4 regions of the Methylobacterium radiodurans genome follow, and region 4 is predicted to be linked to each of the others. Evidence: predicted binding sites of a transcription regulator. Region 4 holds the regulator's gene; each other region holds the start of a gene.

Region 1 (4,379 bases), 490 kb from region 4:
CTGTAAGGGAGACTTATGAAATCGAGTCCCTTAGCGGCGCGCCCGGGACAGGATGGTATTATAAATATTCTGGCTTTAGCGTGCCCGACGATTTTGCGATCCCTTTCGGACTGTCCAAAAGCTACACAACAACATCTGATATTCAACAAAAGACTATTAACGCAGATGGTTCATGGTCTTTTGATTGGCGAGTTGCGACATCCGACGTCGCCGGCTCAATTGTTACAACAGCGATCAACACAGGCTTAGAAGCAGCCTCACAATTCGCAGCAAAGAAACTAGTTCCGCAATATGCTGCGGCCATCGGAAACGCCGTCAGCCTTGGACTTACTCTATATGACATTCAAAAAAACGGTACCGATCTCATATCAAATCTCCTAACCAACTTCGAGACGATGGATCCCGGCACAGCCGACCGGCTGATCGATTCATATATCATTTCGACGTCGGGCAGCGTGACCGCAAAGTTGATGGAGCAGCTTGGGGTTGGCAATACCACCGCCTCATCGATCGTAGAGGCTTCCTATGAAACGTTGGGCATTGTGATCAAAAATATCAAGCCCAATGACAAAACATCTGGCACAGTAGAAATCGTAAAATCTTATGAATACAAACCTCAATACGACTCTAGTTCACAGATTTACATCGGTAGCAAAGGCAACGACTACCATATCGGAAGCCAGCAACGAGACGTGATGGGCGGCGGCGATGGGAACGACCTCTTCGACAGCGGTGGCGGGAATGACTTGATCGCAGGCGGCGCAGGAACCGACACAGCCGCTATGAGCGGATCGCGCAAGGAGTTTAAAGCAACTTCCTTCGTGACCCAGGATCAAAAGAGGGTTGTAACTATCACCGATAATGACCTCAATCGGAATGGTTCGGATACGTTGATAAATGTCGAGCGCGTTAAATTTTCAGATGGAACATTGGCTTTTGATATTGATGGCACTGCGGGGCAGGCCTACAGATTATATCAGGCTGCCTTGAACCGTTTACCTGATGCGGCCGGCCTTTCCTGGCACGTAAGCCGCGCAGACAGAGGCACGAGTTTACATGATGCGGCTGTGAACTTCCTTTCTTCACCCGAGTTTGCTCAACGCTACGGCGCAACACTGAGCGATCAGTCCTTCGTAACGGCGCTTTATGCCAACGTCCTCAAGCGAGCCCCGGATGCTGGCGGCCTAGCCTTCTGGCTAGGCCATCTCGCAGATCGCTCTTTCGATAGAGCAACCGTTCTTGCCGGTTTCTCGGAAAGTCCGGAAAACCATGCGAGAGTGGACCCAACGTTGACGTCCGGTATCCAGCTCGATTACAGTGTCTTCTGGTGATAAAACCCAAATAACGACTGATATAAATAATCATGCCTGCTCGGCGTAACGCCATGGCGGGCAATTCCATCTGCCTTGTTCGGGTTGTTTTCTCGCTGTGTCCTTTTGGGCCTCGGCCGGGCGCCTCCGAAGCAGGGTGCCGAAGCGCGCCAGGATGAGCCGGCGCTCGCGATAGGTTGGCGCGTCGTAGTCCGAGCGCCACGCGGCCAGGGTCTCTTCCAAGGTGCGGCCGCGCAGGTAGCCCTCCGCGGTCGCACGCCGCCTTTCGTCTGGCTCCCCCACGACGCCCCCTCAGCTCTGCAGGCTCTCGGCGAAATCGTCCGGCACCTCGCCGAACTGCCCGAGGATTGTCGCGCTCTCCAGTTCGCCCGTCTCGTCGTCGGCTACGATCCGGATGGCGGCCGTGCCGGGCATCCGGGCTGACATGGCTTGCGCCTTCTTCAGCGCTCCGCTCTCGGTCGAGGCGAGCTCCGGCCGGTCCGGCTTCAGCCGCTTCCGGTGGATGCTGAAGGTCTGCACCATGAAGCTCGTCTTCAGGGCCATGCTCTGGGTCCTCTCTCAGGCCGCCCGCAGTGCGGGGCCAGCTTCCGTGAACTTCAGGGTGAGCACGTGGCGGCCCGCGCCGTCGTGCACGTCCACGATCCAGGCCGACCAGTCGAGCCGGCCGGCCACCCGGTCCATGATCGCGCGCGCTGCCCGTGCGGCTTCCGCGCGCAGGTCGTCGCGGGCACGCAGGTACCGGCCTGCGTGATCGAGCACCGCGTGCTCGCCGTCGGTACAATGGAAGCGGTAAGTGCCGGGCTGCATTCGCCTTTCGCCTCATCATCCACACGTCTTCACAACCGCAGCGGAATCTGCGCGCGCTCGGATTGTGCTGCGTCGGCCAGCCGTGCTTGTTCTCTAAACGTTCTAGCAGGGGTGAGGCGCTGGCGTGAGTCTGCATCGGGTCGCAGAACTGCCGGACGACGGGTTGTCCACGGTGCGCGTGCCGCTGCTGGGACAGCGGCTCTGCGCCGGCTTCCCCTCGCCCGCCGACGACTTCATGGAGGGGGCGATCGAGCTGCCGCGCTGGCTGGTACCGAACCCACCCGCCACCTTCCTCTGGCAGATCAGCGGCGAGTCGATGCGCGGCGCCGGCATCTTCGACCGCGACCTCGCCTGTGTCGATCGCAGCCTGAAGGCGGGGCACGACAGCGTGGTGGTCGCGGTGGTCGCCGGGCAGATGTCGATCAAGCGGCTCGTCATCGAGGGCAACCGCGCGCGCCTCGCCTTTGACAACCCGGACCTGCCCGCCTTCGCGGTCGAGGATCTCGAGGAGGCTGCGATCTGGGGCGTGGTGCGCTTCACGATCCGCTGGCACTTGATCCGCGGGCGGCTCGGCCGATGAGCCGTGCCCTGGCGCTGATCGACGGCAACTCGTTCTACTGCTCGTGCGAGCGCGTGTTCGACCCGAAGCTCGCGGGCGTGCCCGTCATCGTGCTCTCCAACAACGACGGCTGCGCCATCGCCCGCACGGCCGAGGCCAAGGCGCTCGGCATCCGCATGGGCGAGCCCTTCTTCAAGATCCGGGAGATGTGCCGGGCCCAAGGCGTGCGGGTGTTCTCCTCGAACTATACGCTCTACGGCGACATGAGCGCCCGCACCAATGCGGTGTACCGGGACTTCTCACCCCGGGTGGAGATCTACTCGATCGACGAGAGCTTCCTCGATCTCTCCGATGTGCGAGCGGACCGGCGTGTCGAACTCGCCCGCGACCTGCGCGCCACCGTGCGCGCCTGGACCGGCATCCCGACCTGCGTCGGCATCGGCCCGACAAAGACGCTGGCCAAGCTCGCCAACCACATCGCCAAGACGGTGCCGGACCTGCAGGGCGTGTGCGATCTCACCGACCCAGTAGCCTACGATCACTGGCTCTGCCGGATCGGCGTCGAGGAAGTGTGGGGCATCGGCCGGGCCTCGCTGGTGAAGCTACAGGCGCTTGGCGTGGACACGGCGGCGGACCTGCGCGACCTCGACCCGCGGCCGGTGCGCAAGGCCATGACGGTGGTGGGCGAGCGCATCATCCACGAGCTGCGCGGGCTGGCCTGCCTGCCGCTCGAGCTGATGCCGGCCCAGCGCAAGGGCTGCGCCGTCACCCGCTCGTTCTCGCGCCGGATCACCGACCGGACCGAACTGGAGCAGGCGGTCTCGACGCATGCCACGCGCCTGGGTGAGAAGCTGCGCCGGGGCGGGCTCGCGACCAACCACGTCAGCGTCTTCTATCACACCAGCGAGCACGACCGCGGCGACCCGATGCGCTCGGTGTCCACCACCGTGACGCTGCCGGAGGCGACGAGCGACACGCTGGCGCTGATCAAGGCGGCGCTGCTGGGCGTCGCCAAGACCTGGCGCGAGCCAGGCGAGCGGCCCTGGCGCTATGCGAAGGCCGGGGTGATCACCACGGACCTGATGCGGCTGGAGGACAGCCCGCGGGCGCTGATCGGGCAGATGGACCGGGAGCGCTCCGGGCCGCTGATGGCGGCGATCGACGCCTGCAACGCGCGCTGGGGCGCAGGCGCCGTCGTGCCAGCGCGGGCCGGCGTGCTGGAGAAGCGGGACTGGAGCACGAAGTTTGAGATGCGGACCCCGCGCTACACCACGCAGGTGAGCGAGCTACCGGTCGCGGTGGCTTGAGCCTGGGGCGTAGGAGGCCGTCAGGATCTGGCAATCAGCGCGACCCCGCCAATCATCAGCAACCCGCCGAGGATGCGCGGAAGATTCGCGCTGTGCTGCTCGAAGCCGACCCAGCCGAAATGGTCGAGCGCAATTGAGGTGACGACACCGGCCGTCACCAACAGACCTGTGAACGCAGCCGCTCCGACCGTCTGCGCGACCAGAAGTTGTGTGGCGACGATGCCGCCTCCCAGAACGCCGCCGAACCACGCCCACCAGGGTATACGTGCCGCCTCCTCGTAGGTCGGCAGCGCGAGGCGACCCGACACCAAGCCGGCAACCAAGACCGTCAGGAAAGTCCCAAGGCCCACGACCAACCCGGCCGTGAGCGGCTGG
Region 2 (4,379 bases), 1.5 Mb from region 4:
TCCTCGACCGCGGCACGCTCTTCGTCGCCCGCTTCGACGCGGACGGGCGCGGCGCGTGGCTGCCGCTCGTCCACGGCCAGGGCCCGCTGACCCCCGAGAACGGCTTTCGCGATCAGGCAGACGTGCTGGTCGAGACGCGGCGCGCCGCCGACCTCCTCGGTGCCACCAAGATGGACCGGCCGGAGGATGTCGAGGCCAATCCGAAGACCGGCAAGGTCTACGTGATGCTGACCAACAATTCGAAGCGCAAGGCCGATCAGGTCGATGCCGCCAACCCGCGGCCCGACAACCGCTTCGGCCACATCGTGGAGCTTAGCCCGGACGGACGGGACTACGCCGCGCCGGGTTTTGCCTGGGAGGTGCTGGTCCGCTGCGGCGATCCGGCGATCGCGGCGGTCGGCGCCACCTTCTCGTCGGCGACGACAAGGGACGGCTGGTTCGGCATGCCGGACAATTGCTCGGTCGACGGCCAGGGCCGGCTCTGGGTCGCCACCGACGGCAATTCGGCTGGCCGCACGGGCCGCACCGACGGCATCTGGGCGATGGAGACGGAGGGGCCGGGGCGCGGCACGGGCAAGCACTTCTTCCAGGTGCCGACCGGCGCCGAGATGTGCGGGCCCTACTTCACGCCGGACGACACCACCTTCTTCGTGGCCGTCCAGCACCCCGGCGAGGCCGACGAGGAGGACCCGAAGGCCGAGCCCGCCACCTTCGAGCGGCCCGCGACCCGCTGGCCGGACTTCGACCCGAACCTGCCGCCGCGTCCAGCCGTCGTGGCGATCACCCGGCGCGGTGGCGGTCGCGTCGGCACCTGACGCCCTCGCGCCCCCGCCCCGCCGCGATCAGGCCTTCTTAACCAACCCCATCCCATGTCATGGGGTGACGTGCACCGCGCGGATCGGGATCCGATTCCGCCTCCCGCGGTGCGATGGCCCCTTTCTGTTTCCGGTTTGTTCCGGTACAGTCAGAGGATGAAGGCGAATGCTGCACGTTCTCCCACCGCGGCCGGTGCCGCCAAACCTGCATCGCGGAGCCGTCGCGTGAGCGATACCGCGCGCGATCTCTTCGCCGGGGGCAAGCCCCCGCTGCTGGGCCCGGCCGAGCGGCGCAAGCTCGAGGGCTCGGCCGCCGTGCCGCCGCTCGCCGCCGTGCAGGCGACCGAGGGCGGCTACGACGCCTCGGCCATCGAGGTGCTGGAGGGGCTGGAGCCGGTCCGTCGCCGGCCCGGCATGTATATCGGCGGCACCGACGAGCGGGCGCTGCACCACCTCTTCGCCGAGGTCATCGACAACTCGATGGACGAGGCGGTGGCGGGCCACGCCAGCTTCATCGAGGTGGAGCTGGAGGAGAGCGGGGCGCTCGTCGTCACCGACAACGGCCGCGGCATCCCGGTCGACCCGCACCCGAAATTCCCGGGCAAGTCCGCGCTCGAGGTCATCATGACCACGCTGCACGCGGGCGGCAAGTTCGACTCGAAGGTCTACGAAACCTCCGGCGGCCTGCACGGCGTCGGCATCTCGGTGGTGAACGCGCTCTCAGACCTCCTCGAGGTCGAGGTCGCCCGCAACCAGACCCTGTACCGCCAGAGCTTCTCGCGTGGCCTCCCCGTGAGTGCCCTGGAGCCGGTCGGCCGGGTGCAGAACCGGCGCGGCACGCGGGTGCGCTTTCACCCGGACGCGCAGATCTTCGGCTCGCTGAAGTTCGATCCGCGCCGCCTGTTCAAGATGGCGCGCTCCAAGGCCTACCTGTTCGGCGGCGTCGAGATCCGCTGGCGCTGTGCCCCCGCCCTGCTGGAGGGGCTGGCGGACGTGCCTCCGGAAGCCGTGCACCGCTTCCCCGGCGGCCTGCGGGATTACCTGGCCCGCGACATCGACGGCAAGGAGCTCGTCACCGACGCGATCTTCTCGGGCAAGGTGACGAAGCCGGGCTCCCACGGCTCGCTCGAATGGGCGGTGGCCTGGACGGTCGCGGACGACGGCGTCTCGCACTCCTACTGCAACACGATCCCGACGCCAGAGGGCGGCACGCACGAGTCGGGCCTGCGCGTCGCCCTGCTCCGGGGCCTGCGCGAGCACGCCGAGCGCGTGAACCAGGCCAAGCGCATGACGGCCGTGACCACCGACGACGTCATGGCGACCTGCGCCTCCATGCTCTCGGTCTTCATCCGCGAGCCGGAGTTCCAGGGCCAGACCAAGGACAAGCTTGCCACCGTGGAGGCCTCGCGCATCGTCGAGACGGCGATCCGCGACGCCTTCGACCACTGGCTCGCCGGCTCGCCGGCCCAGGCCAACAAGCTCCTCGATTGGGTGATCGACCGCGCCGAGGAGCGCCTGCGCCGACGCCAGGAGAAGGAGGTTGCGCGCAAGTCCGCCACCCGCAAGCTGCGCCTGCCCGGCAAGCTCGCCGACTGCTCGGCCGCGGGCACCGCGGGCTCGGAGATCTTCATCGTCGAGGGCGACTCGGCCGGCGGCTCGGCCAAGCAGGCGCGCGACAGGGCCACCCAGGCGATCCTGCCCTTGCGCGGCAAGATCCTGAACGTGGCATCCGCCAGTCGGGACAAGCTCGGCGCCAACCAGCTGATCTCGGACCTGACGCTGGCTCTGGGCTGCGGCACGGGCGCCAACTTCCGCGAGGCGGACCTGCGCTACGACAAGGTGATCATCATGACGGACGCCGACGTGGACGGCGCCCACATCGCCTCGCTCCTGATCACCTTCTTCTACCGGCAGATGCCCCGGCTCATCGACCGCGGGCACCTCTACCTCGCGATCCCGCCGCTCTACCGGCTGCAGCAGGGCACCAAGATCGCCTACGCGCGCGACGACGCGCACAAGGAGCAGTTGATCAAGACCCAGTTCAAGAATGGCAAGGTCGAGATCGGGCGCTTCAAGGGGCTCGGCGAGATGATGCCCGGGCAGCTGAAGGAGACCACCATGGACCCGAAGAAGCGCACGCTGCTCAGGGTCGCGGTGCTCGACGAGGCGCGGGAATCCACCGGCGACACGGTGGACCGGCTGATGGGAAACAAGCCCGAGGCCCGCTTCGCCTTCATCACCGAGCGGGCCGCCTTCGCGGAAGGCGCCGATCTCGACATCTGACGCCCAGTCGTCACGTCCCGCAGCGACGAAGCCCGGCCGAGAGGCCGGGCTTTGCTTTTTGGGCCGCCCCAACCCCTGTCCGAACCGCATGTGGACCGGCGGGGGACCGCAGTTGCCGCGAAGGACCGTGAGCGACTGCACCCGAAAATGCAGAAAGCCCGGCCGGAAGGCCGGGCTTTCGCGGTGAGCGGTCCGGGTCGCTGACGCGACCCGGATCGGTCTTAGTACGAGCCGAACTTGTAGTTCAGGCCGGCGCGGACGACGGCGAACTCGGTGTCGCGGCGGTTGTTGGTGACGCCCGAGACCAGGGCGACGCCGGGCGAGGCGACGGTGACGAGGCCGCCGGCCGGCGTGGTGGCGAAGGCGCCGATGTTGCGGTTGCCCTGGTCGAGGTTCACGTAGAGACCTTCCACCTTCAGCGTCACGGCCGAGGAGCGGAAGAAGTTCAGGAACGAGTCGGTGGGCAGGGCGTACTCGATGCCGCCGCCGACCGCGTAGCCGGTCTGGAACTCGTCGCGCGAGGAGTTCGGCAGGCCGAAGTCGCGGCCGCCGCCCGAGCCGTAGGCGAAGCCGCCCGTGGCGTACACGAGGGTGCGGTCGAAGGCGTAGCCGAGGCGGCCGCGCACGGTGCCGAAGTAGTCGAGGGTCGACAGGCCGTTCGGGTTGAACACGCCGACACCCGGCAGCAGGCCGGCGCCGGCCAGGGCGAAGCGGTTCCGCTCACGGCCGAAATCGACGTACTGCGCGTCGGCCTCGATGCCGAACACCACGCCCGAGCCGGGGGTCAGCTGCCAGTTGTAGCCGATCTGGCCGCCGCCGACGAAGCCGTCGGTGTTGGAGCGGTTGTTGCTGAAGCCGAGGGCGGCCGAGGTGCCGGGGGCGACCAGGCCGCTGGCGCCGTTGACGAGCACCACGGTGGGGGCCTGACGATCGTTGCCCGTGCCGAAGCCGTAGCCCGCGTTGAAACCGGCGTAGAAGCCCGTCCAGGTGAAGACCGGAACCGGCGTGAACACCGGCGGCGGCGCAGCACGACGCGGAAGGTCGGCGGCAGACGCGGCAGCGGTCAGGCCGGCGAGCACGGTCGAAGCGAGGAGAAGCTTTTTCATTGGGTCCTGGGTCCTGTGTGGCAAAGCCGGGCCGCTTGTAGGTCCTTGTGGCCGAGGGGTCTGTCGCTTTCCTGCAACAAGCTCGGCCAGATAAAACCCAAGCTCTCAACGAAAGGTGAAGTTTACGCTGGCAGCCGCGAGGCGCGGGAACCGATGTGCTCCGGCGCACGTCGAT
Region 3 (4,379 bases), 1.4 Mb from region 4:
GGATCGTTGGTCTCGGCCAAAGAGCTACCTGTCCAGAACGCGGAGCACGAGGCTCCTCGGGATCGCGTCGCGCCCGCCCGGACGGGGGCGCGGGAAGATCCGTGATATCAAATGGTTAAATAAGGCTCACGGAGCCCCCGCGCAAGCGCGGCTTCAGGCGGCGAGCGGCATCGCCGCCCCACTCGAACTCCCTCTGATCCCGAGGAAATCCTCGACCGCCGCGAGGTCCGGAAAGCTCATGAACTCGGGCCGCAGCGGCGCCGGCAGCCCCTCGAAGCCGAGGCCCGGGAAAGCATCGGGATTCGGGTAGAGCTGCCAGGGCGCGCCCGCTTCCGCGGGCTGGAACAGCATCGCCACCTTGCGGCGGCCGAGCTTGACCAGCCGGGTCGGGCTGTAGCTCAGGGTCTCGATCGCGTAGCGGTCCTGACGACGGTCGGCGGCGCGGCGCATCGGGTGCTCCTCTTGTGCGAAATCGGGTTTCGGGAAGACGGGATCAGGCGGCGCGGCGGCCCTTGGTGCCGGGCCAGCCCAGCGCCACGAGGCGGGCCTTGGCGTAGTCGCGCACCTCGTCGCGGGTGCCCTGCGGCATGCCGGCGAGGATCTGTTGCGTCTCGCCGGCCAGCATCAGGTCGGTGACGGCGTTGATGGTGTCGGTGGCGTCGATCGCCCGCTTCAGGTCGGCCTCGGCCTCCGTCACCTCGTCGAAGGCAGGGGCCTCGAAATCGTCGCCGACCACCTGCACCTCGGCGAGCCGCCCGCCGCGGAACTCGTCGGCCTCCTCCTCGGAATAGACGAGGCCGTGCAGCTCGATCAGCTTGAGGATGACGCGGTCCTTCCCCCGCTTCTCGGCCATGGCGTAGACGTAGGCGGCCTGCTTGCCCGAGACGCGGTAGTTCACGTTCACCAGCGCCTCGCCGATCGACCACTCGACCCGCTCGGTCCCGGCCTTGGCGCCCGGCAGGCGCCCGGTGACCAGCACAACCGCCTCGTCGCGCTCGGCGCGAATGATCGTCGGCGGGTCGAAGCGGATGCCCGCCTGCGCGGCGATGCGCTCCAATGTCTTGTGGTAGATCACCGCCGTGCCCTGCACCCGCCAGACGTTGCCGGCGAAGGGCTCGCCGTAGCGCACCAGAGTGTCGGCGATCTGCTTGTCGGCGGTTCGCATGGGCTCTCACCTCGGGGCCGGCCACGCCGCGGAAGCGTGGCCATATGTTCCTCTTTTGTTCTCACCGTTATGGGGTGTTATCCACAGGCTTGCAAGGGGCTCCGCGGGCGCGTTGCGAGCGTCTCCGCACGGGTGCGGCGGCCGCAGGACCCCGGCCGCACGCTCGGAGGCCGGCCCGCTAGTTCTGCCCGTCGCGGCCCATGTGCAGTGAGACGCAGGTCCGCACGAGGTCGCCCCGAGTCAGCCCCTTCGTGTCGCCGACATTGGCCGTCTCCTCCAGGCAGCGCATGAAGTAGTGGTTGCTGAGGTCGGGGGAGAGCTGCGTCATCGACTTGCCCATCCGGTTGGTGAAGTCGATCTTCTCCTCCATGCCGGCCCGTGGCCAGAGCGAGGCCTTGTCGTCGAGCTTGAGCCGGGCGGCCGCTTGAGCGGCGACCGGGAGCATCGCGGCCGCGACGAGAACAGAGCGAAACAGGCACTTCATCAGTCGTCCTCCAATCTTCTTATGTTCTTATTCACCATTTTCGCACGTCGGCGGCGCGTGAATACATAGCCTCGCCGACGCCGCGGTAAATATGGACGCGAGCACGGGCGGGGTCCGCGCCGGGCGGCGTAACCCGGAAGAGGGCTTCATCCCGCAACCCGTCCGGGCGTATGCGGGCATACACTTGCCAGCGCGCGGCCAGCGACATACTTTGCGATGCAAAGCAGGCCGCACCGGGGGTATGGCTCATGCGCGACCTCGACAGGGCTCTGGCGGACATCGTGGCGATCCGCAGCCAGCTCGCGCGCGAGGAGGCCTTCCGCGGCCTCGGCGCCGCGACCGTGGCGGCGACAGGGTTCGTCGCCCTGCTGGTGGCGGGCGCCCAGGCTCTCTGGCTCGGCGATCCGGATGCCCGGCCTCTGATGTTCTTCACCATCTGGGTCGGCGCGGCGCTCGTCGCCTTCGCGCTCGTCGGCATCGAGACGGTGCGGCGCTCGCGCCGGATCCATTCGGGTCTCGCCGACGCGATGATCTGGAACGCCATCGAGGTGTTCCTGCCGACTGCCGGTGCCGGCGCCTGCCTGGGCTTGGTGATCGGGCGCTTCGCGCCGGAGGCGGCCTGGATGCTGCCGGGCCTCTGGCAGGTGCTCACGGGGCTCGGCCTGTTCGCCTCCGCCCGGATCCTGCCGCGCAGCGTGCAGAGCGTGGCGGCGTGGTACCTGCTCGCCGGCCTCGGCGGGCTCGCGCTCGCCAGCACCAGCCACGCCCTCTCCCCCTGGCTGATGGGCCTGCCCTACCTCGTGGGCCAGGGCTGGCTCGCCGTGATCCTCCATCGGGCGACGCGGGGCGACGATGCCGCTCTCTGACGACGAGGACGGCCGGTTCTCCTACGAGGGCCTCGACCGGACGATCCACGAGAAGGCGCGGCTCGGCGTGCTGACCTCGCTGGTGGGGCATCCGAAGGGCCTGCCCTTCCCGGACCTGAAGCGGCTCTGCAACCTGACCGACGGCAATCTCAGCCGCCACCTCGCGGTGCTGCAGGAAGCCGGGCTGGTGAGCCTGGAGAAGGGCCACGCCCACAACCGGCCGCAGACGCTCTGCCGGCTGACGCCGGCCGGGCGCGCGCGCTTCCTCGAATACCTCGCGGTGCTGGAACAGGTGGTGCGCGACGCGGCCGAGGCCGCGGGGCCGGCCCCCGATCTCAGGACCGCCTGAACCCAAGACCGAACCCGCCGCCCCCTCACGACCGGAGAGACCCCGACGATGCCCAGCCCGGCCGAACCGCGACCTGGCCTGCACGCGGCGATCATCATGGACGGCAACGGGCGCTGGGCGACGGCGCGCGGCCTGCCGCGCTTCGCCGGCCATCGCCGCGGCGTCGAGGCGATCCGGGCGACGGCGGAAGCCTGTCCCGATCTCGGCATCGGCACGCTCACCCTCTACGCCTTCTCCAGCGACAACTGGCAGCGCCCGGCCGACGAGGTCGGCGCGCTCATGCGCCTGCTGCGCTCCTACCTGCGCAACGAGACCGCGCACCTTGCCCGCACCGGCACGCGGCTCAGCGTGATCGGCCGGCGCGACCGGCTGCCCGGGGGCATCCCGGAGGCGATCGCGGCGGCCGAGGCGGCAACCGCCGCCGGCACGCGGCTGCACCTGCGCATCGCGGTCGACTACTCGGCCCGCGACGCGATCATCGCGGCCGCCGCAAGGCTCGCCGACCCGGAGACCTCCCGGGAGGCGTTCGGGCGCTTGGTCGCGGGCGAGATGCACGGCTCGCCGGTCGAAGTGGACCTGCTGATCCGCACCGGCGGCGAGAAGCGGCTCTCGGACTTCCTGCTCTGGGAGGCGGCTTACGCGGAGCTGCACTTCACCGATCGGATGTGGCCGGATTTCGGAGGGGCCGACCTCGCCGAGGCGATCGCCGAGTTCGCCCGGCGCGACCGCCGCTACGGCGGCCTGAATCCGCCGAAGGTGGCGACCGCGGCCTGAGGCGGGGCGGAAACGCCTGGACAGCGGACGGGTCGGACGCCAGATCCGCGGGCATCCGATCAGACCCGCGAGGGCCCCGATGTCCGCCGACCAGCCGCCGCCCCCCCTCGACGACGCCACGCTCGCCTTCGCGGGACGCGTTTTCCAGTACGCCCGCATGGGCCACGCCGCGGAGCTAGCCGAGCTGTTCGGCCAGGGCCTTCCGGCGAACCTGCGCAACGACAAGGGCGACAGCCTCCTGATGCTCGCCGCCTATAACGGGCAGCCCGAGACCGTACGGGTGATCCTGGAGGCCGGCGGCGACCCGGAACTCGCCAACGATCGCGGCCAGACCCCGCTCGCGGGAGCCGCCTTCAAAGGCGAGATCGAGATCGCCCGGATGCTGCTCGACCACGGCGCGCAGGTGGACGGCACCGGCGACGGCAGCCGCACCGCGCTGATGACCGCCGCGATGTTCGACCGCACCGAGATCATCGAGCTGCTGCTCGCCCGTGGCGCCGACCCGCAGCGCCGCGACGCGGGCGGCCAGACCGCCGCCGAGATGGCCCAGGCGATGGGCGCGCAGAACGCACCGGGGCTGCTTGCGAAGGCGCCGCGCAAATAGGACGCCTCGCTCCCCCTCCCCCGCAGAAGGGAAGGGCGTGCGGCGGCCGGCTCGATCCAACGACAAGACATCAGGAGGACCCATGCTGTCGCGACTGACCGCGCTCGGCCTCATCGCCCTCGGCGCCCTCCCCGCCC
Region 4 (4,379 bases):
GGCCTGCGCCCTGCCGGTTCTGCGCAAGGACTTCCTGTTCGAGCCCTACCAAGTCTACGAGGCCCGCGCCTGGGGCGCCGACTGCATCCTCGTCATCATGGCCTGCCTGGAGGACGAGGAGGCCGCGGCGCTGGTCGAGACCGCGGACGATCTCGGCATGGACGCGCTGGTCGAGGTGCACGACGAGGCGGAACTGGCCCGCGCAATCCCGCTCGGCGCCGCCATGATCGGCGTGAACAACCGCAACCTGAAGACCTTCGAAGTCTCGTTCGAGACCGCGATCCGCCTCGCGCCGGGCATCCCGCAGGATCGCATCGCGGTGGCCGAGAGCGGTATCTCCACCCACGCCGACGTGCTGCGCCTGCGCGAGCACGGACTCGACACGGTGCTGGTCGGCGAGAGCCTGATGCGGCAGGCCAACGTGACCGCCGCGACCCGCGCGCTGCTCTTCGGCGACAAGGCGTGAGGGAGGGCATGAGCGGGCTCACCCATCTCGACGCCAGCGGCGCGGCCAACATGGTCGACGTCACCGAGAAGGCCGCGACCGACCGCACGGCGACCGCCGAGGGCTGCGTGGTGATGCGGCCCGAGACTCTGGCGCTGATCCGCGAGGGCGACGCCAAGAAGGGCGACGTGATCGGCACGGCACGGCTCGCCGGCATCATGGCCTCGAAGCGCACCCACGAGTTGATCCCGCTCTGCCACCCGCTGCTCCTCTCCAAGGTGCGGGTCGACTGCGCGATCGACGATGACCTGCCGGGCCTCCGCGTGACCGCGGAGGTGCGAGTGCAGGGCCCGACCGGCGTCGAGATGGAGGCGCTGACCGCCGTCTCGGTCGCCTGCCTCACCGTCTACGATATGGTGAAGGCGGTCGATCGCGGCATGCGCATCGAGGGCGTGCGGCTCATGGCGAAGGACGGCGGCCGCTCGGGCGCCTACAGGGCCGAGGCGTGAGCGGCCCGATCCCGGTCGCGGAGGCGCTCGCCCGGATCCTGGCGAGCGTGCCCGGACCGGTCGAGGCCGAGGATGTTCCGCTCGGCCAGGCCGTCGGCCGCACGCTCGCGGCCGACGTGGCCGCCTCCCGCACGCAGCCCCCCTTCCGTGCCTCCGCCATGGACGGCTACGCGGTGCGGAGCGCCGACGCCGACCGGGCCGGCGCGTTCCTGCGGTGCGTCGGCACAAGCGCCGCGGGCCACGGCTTCCGCGGCGCGCTCGGGGCCGGCGAGGCCGTGCGGATCTTCACCGGTGCTCCCGTGCCGGAGGAGGCGGACGCGATCCTGATCCAGGAGAACGCCGAGGCCCAGGATGACCGGGTGCGCGTGCTGGAGCCGGTCGTGCCCGACCGCTTCGTCCGCCGCGCCGGGCTCGACTTCTCGGCCGGCGACACGCTCCTGCGGGCGGGCGAGACCCTCGACGCGCGCCGCATCGCGCTCGCCGCCGCCGCCGGGCACCCGGTTCTCGGCATGCGGCGCCGTCCCCGCGTCGCGATCCTGGCGACCGGCGATGAGCTGGTCCTGCCGGGCGAGCCGCCGGCCTGGGACCAGATCGTCGCCTCGAACACCTTCGCGCTCTCCGCCCTCGTCGGAGAGGCCGGCGGCGAGGCGATCGACCTCGGCGTCGTGCGCGACGACCACGCCGCCCTTGAGGACGCCTTCCGGCGCGCGCGCGAGGCCCGGGCCGACCTCCTGGTGACGCTCGGCGGCGCCTCGGTCGGCGACCACGACCTCGTCCAGGCGGCGCTGGCCAGGGAGGGCCTGGAACTCGGCTTCTGGCGCGTGGCGCTCCGCCCCGGCAAGCCGCTGATGCACGGCCGGCTCGGGCCCATGCTGGTGATCGGGCTGCCCGGCAACCCGGTCTCCTCGATCGTCTGCGGGCTGCTCTTCGTCCTGCCGGCGGTCCGCGCCCTGCTCGGCGACCCGCGTGCGGGCGAGGACCGCAGCGAGCCGGCGACCCTCGGCCGCGACCTCGAGGCCAATGACGGCCGCCAGGACTACATGCGGGCGACCCTGCGCACCGCGTCCGACCGCCTGCCGGAGGCGACGCCGGAGCGGCGCCAGGATTCCTCGATGCTCGCGGTGCTCGGCCAGGCCGAGGCCCTGCTGATCCGCGAGCCGCACGCCCCACCCGCGCGGGCGGGCGATCCCTGCCGCATCATACGTCTCGACCGCCGGCTGATCTGACGCGCGTGCGGGCGCTTTCGGAGCACCCGCTTGCGGAACACTTGCGGAACGTTTAACGTGTTCGTGGTTTGTTTCCGAAGCCGCGATTCTGCCTGTCCCGAATGCGAGTGCCGCCCGATGCTGACGCGTAAACAGCTGGATCTCCTGCGCTTCATCCAGCAGCGGATGCGCGAGAGCGGCGTGCCGCCCTCCTTCGACGAGATGAAGGACGCGCTCGACCTCAAGTCGAAGTCGGGCATCCACCGGCTGATCACGGCCCTGGAGGAGCGCGGCTTCCTGCGCCGCCTGCCGAACCGGGCGCGCGCCATCGAGGTGATCCGCCTGCCCGAGAGCCTCGGACCGGCGACCGCCGCCGCCGCGCCCGAGCCGCGCCGCTTCACCCCGAGCGTGGTCGAGGGTGGCCGGGCCAAGGCGGTGCCGCCCCGGCCCACCACGACCCAGTTCACCGACGAGCAGGGCCGCGCCGTCTCGATCCCGGTCATGGGCCGGATCGCCGCCGGTACGCCGATCTCGGCGATCCAGAACCAGAGCTCGGCCATCACCCTGTCGCCGGACTTCCTGGCGGGCGGCGAGCACTACGCCCTGGAGGTGCGCGGCGACTCGATGGTCGAGGCCGGCATCCTCGACGGCGACCTCGTGGTGATCCGCAAGCAGGACACGGCCAACACCGGCGACATCATCGTGGCGCTGATCGACGACGAGGAGGCGACGCTCAAGCGGCTGCGCAAGCGCGGCTCATCGATCGCGCTTGAGGCCGCCAACCCGGCCTACGAGACCCGCGTGCTCGGCCCCGACCGGGTGCAGATCCAGGGCCGGCTGGTCAGCCTCGTGCGCCGCTACTGACCGGCGCTACGGCTCGGAATCGTCCGGCACACCGGGCGGCTCGTCCCGGGAAGGCTCCGCGGCTGCCGGCTGCGGAGCCTTCTCTGTTTGCGGCGGCGGTCGGGCGACCGGCGACCAGGGCGCGGACCGGGCGGGATCCCGGGCGTGAAGGAGGACGAGCGTACCGTCCGGCATCACCCGCAGCGCAGTCGCCCCGTACCGGGTGAGATAGGCCCGATCGATCACGACAGTGGCGGCACATCCGGGCGGCGCGCCGAGCCCCGTGACGATCACCGCGGCGCGGGCGCAATCCTCGGCGAAGGCGCGCCGGTCGCGCACGAGGGCGACCGCCCGCCCGTCCGCGAGGTGACCGACGCAGCCGAGCCGGTCGCAGGTGCCGCCGCCCAGATCCGCGGGTTTGCGCCCGTCACCGTCCGCCTTCAGCCACTGCTCCAGCACGAAGCCCGAGGGGCGCCCGAGGGTGATCAGCCGACCGTCCGCGCCGCGCAGAGCCGCCCCGCCGCCCTGCCGGTCGACGTAGAGGTCGTGGCGCTCCGGCGCGGCGGCGAGCGCGAGCCCGCAGGCGCCCGGCAGGAGCGCGAGCCAGCGCAGGCCCGAGGCCGGCAGCGTCGCCAGCAGAAGCGCGGCGGCGAAGAGCCCGAGCGCCGCGCTGCCGAAGGCCGGCACGACGAGCGTTGCGCCGCCGAATCCCTCGATCCACCCGGAGATCGCCAGCATCCCCCGCACCGCCTGCCCCATCAGCCACCAGACCGGCAGGTCGAGGGCGAAGGGGTAGGCCAGGATGCCGAGCACGGCCGCCGGCATCACCGCGAGCGAGACCAGCGGCAGGGTCAGCGCGTTGCCGAGGAGCCCGAAGGGCTGCACGGTCTGGAAATGGTAGGTCGCGAAGGGGGCTGTGGCGATCTGGGCCACCAGGGTCGTGGCGAGCGTGCCGACCACCGCGGCGAGCACCGCGCCGTAGAGCCGACCGATCCGCCCCGCCCCCTCCTGCCGGAACAGCCCGCCGCCGACGAGCCGCGCGCAGGCGATCAGCCCGGCCACCGCCCCGAACGACATCTGGAAGCTCGGGCCGAGGAGCGCCTCGGGCTCGCGGGCGAGCGCGACGAGGGCCGCCAGCGCGAGGTTGCGCATCGAGAGCGCCGGGCGGTCCACGAGGATCGCGCCCAGCATGATCAGCGTCATCACGAGCGCGCGCTCGGCCGCGACGTCCCAGCCGGAGAAGACGCAGTAGGCGGTGACGCCGAGCATCGCGACGGCCGCCGCGATCTTCTTGATCGGCCAGAACAGGGCGAGGTGCGGCACCAGCGCCAGTCCCGCCCGGATCAGCCAGAACACCACGCCCGCCGCCAGCACCAT

What was found. The regulator LexA, encoded in region 4, represses DNA repair genes until DNA is damaged. The targets are predictions, from matches to a motif close to TGTTCNNNNTGTGTTCNG.
Region 1: a site for LexA is predicted at 2,226-2,243, ahead of DK427_RS08005 (LexA family protein). Genes of this name have one in related genera too.
Region 2: a site for LexA is predicted at 941-958, ahead of parE (DNA topoisomerase IV subunit B). Genes of this name have one in related genera too.
Region 3: a site for LexA is predicted at 1,211-1,228, ahead of DK427_RS25480 (trna delta -isopentenylpyrophosphate transferase). Genes of this name have one in related genera too.

The regions. Positions count from the first base shown of each region.
Region 1 covers NZ_CP029551.1:1,760,587-1,764,965, reverse strand. The annotation lists gene DK427_RS08020 (DUF4214 domain-containing protein) at 1-1,331, shown strand, start outside; gene DK427_RS08015 (hypothetical protein) at 1,623-1,874, opposite strand; gene DK427_RS08010 (DUF6894 family protein) at 1,890-2,138, opposite strand; gene DK427_RS08005 (LexA family protein) at 2,263-2,718, shown strand; gene DK427_RS08000 (Y-family DNA polymerase) at 2,715-4,004, shown strand; gene DK427_RS07995 (DMT family transporter) at 4,025-4,379, opposite strand, start outside.
Region 2 covers NZ_CP029551.1:5,323,877-5,328,255, forward strand. The annotation lists gene DK427_RS24980 (PhoX family protein) at 1-815, shown strand, start outside; gene parE (DNA topoisomerase IV subunit B) at 1,041-3,098, shown strand; gene DK427_RS24990 (outer membrane protein) at 3,320-4,204, opposite strand.
Region 3 covers NZ_CP029551.1:5,446,747-5,451,125, forward strand. The annotation lists gene gyrA (DNA gyrase subunit A) at 1-20, opposite strand, end outside; gene DK427_RS25475 (hypothetical protein) at 154-450, opposite strand; gene DK427_RS25480 (trna delta -isopentenylpyrophosphate transferase) at 494-1,165, opposite strand; gene DK427_RS25485 (hypothetical protein) at 1,344-1,649, opposite strand; gene DK427_RS25490 (hypothetical protein) at 1,898-2,515, shown strand; gene DK427_RS25495 (transcriptional regulator) at 2,502-2,864, shown strand; gene DK427_RS25500 (di-trans,poly-cis-decaprenylcistransferase) at 2,913-3,638, shown strand; gene DK427_RS25505 (ankyrin repeat domain-containing protein) at 3,718-4,242, shown strand; gene DK427_RS25510 (pyrroloquinoline quinone-dependent dehydrogenase) at 4,325-4,379, shown strand, end outside.
Region 4 covers NZ_CP029551.1:1,269,783-1,274,161, reverse strand. The annotation lists gene trpC (indole-3-glycerol phosphate synthase TrpC) at 1-466, shown strand, start outside; gene moaC (cyclic pyranopterin monophosphate synthase MoaC) at 475-954, shown strand; gene DK427_RS05635 (molybdopterin molybdotransferase MoeA) at 951-2,180, shown strand; gene lexA (transcriptional repressor LexA) at 2,298-3,023, shown strand; gene DK427_RS05625 (ComEC/Rec2 family competence protein) at 3,030-4,379, opposite strand, start outside.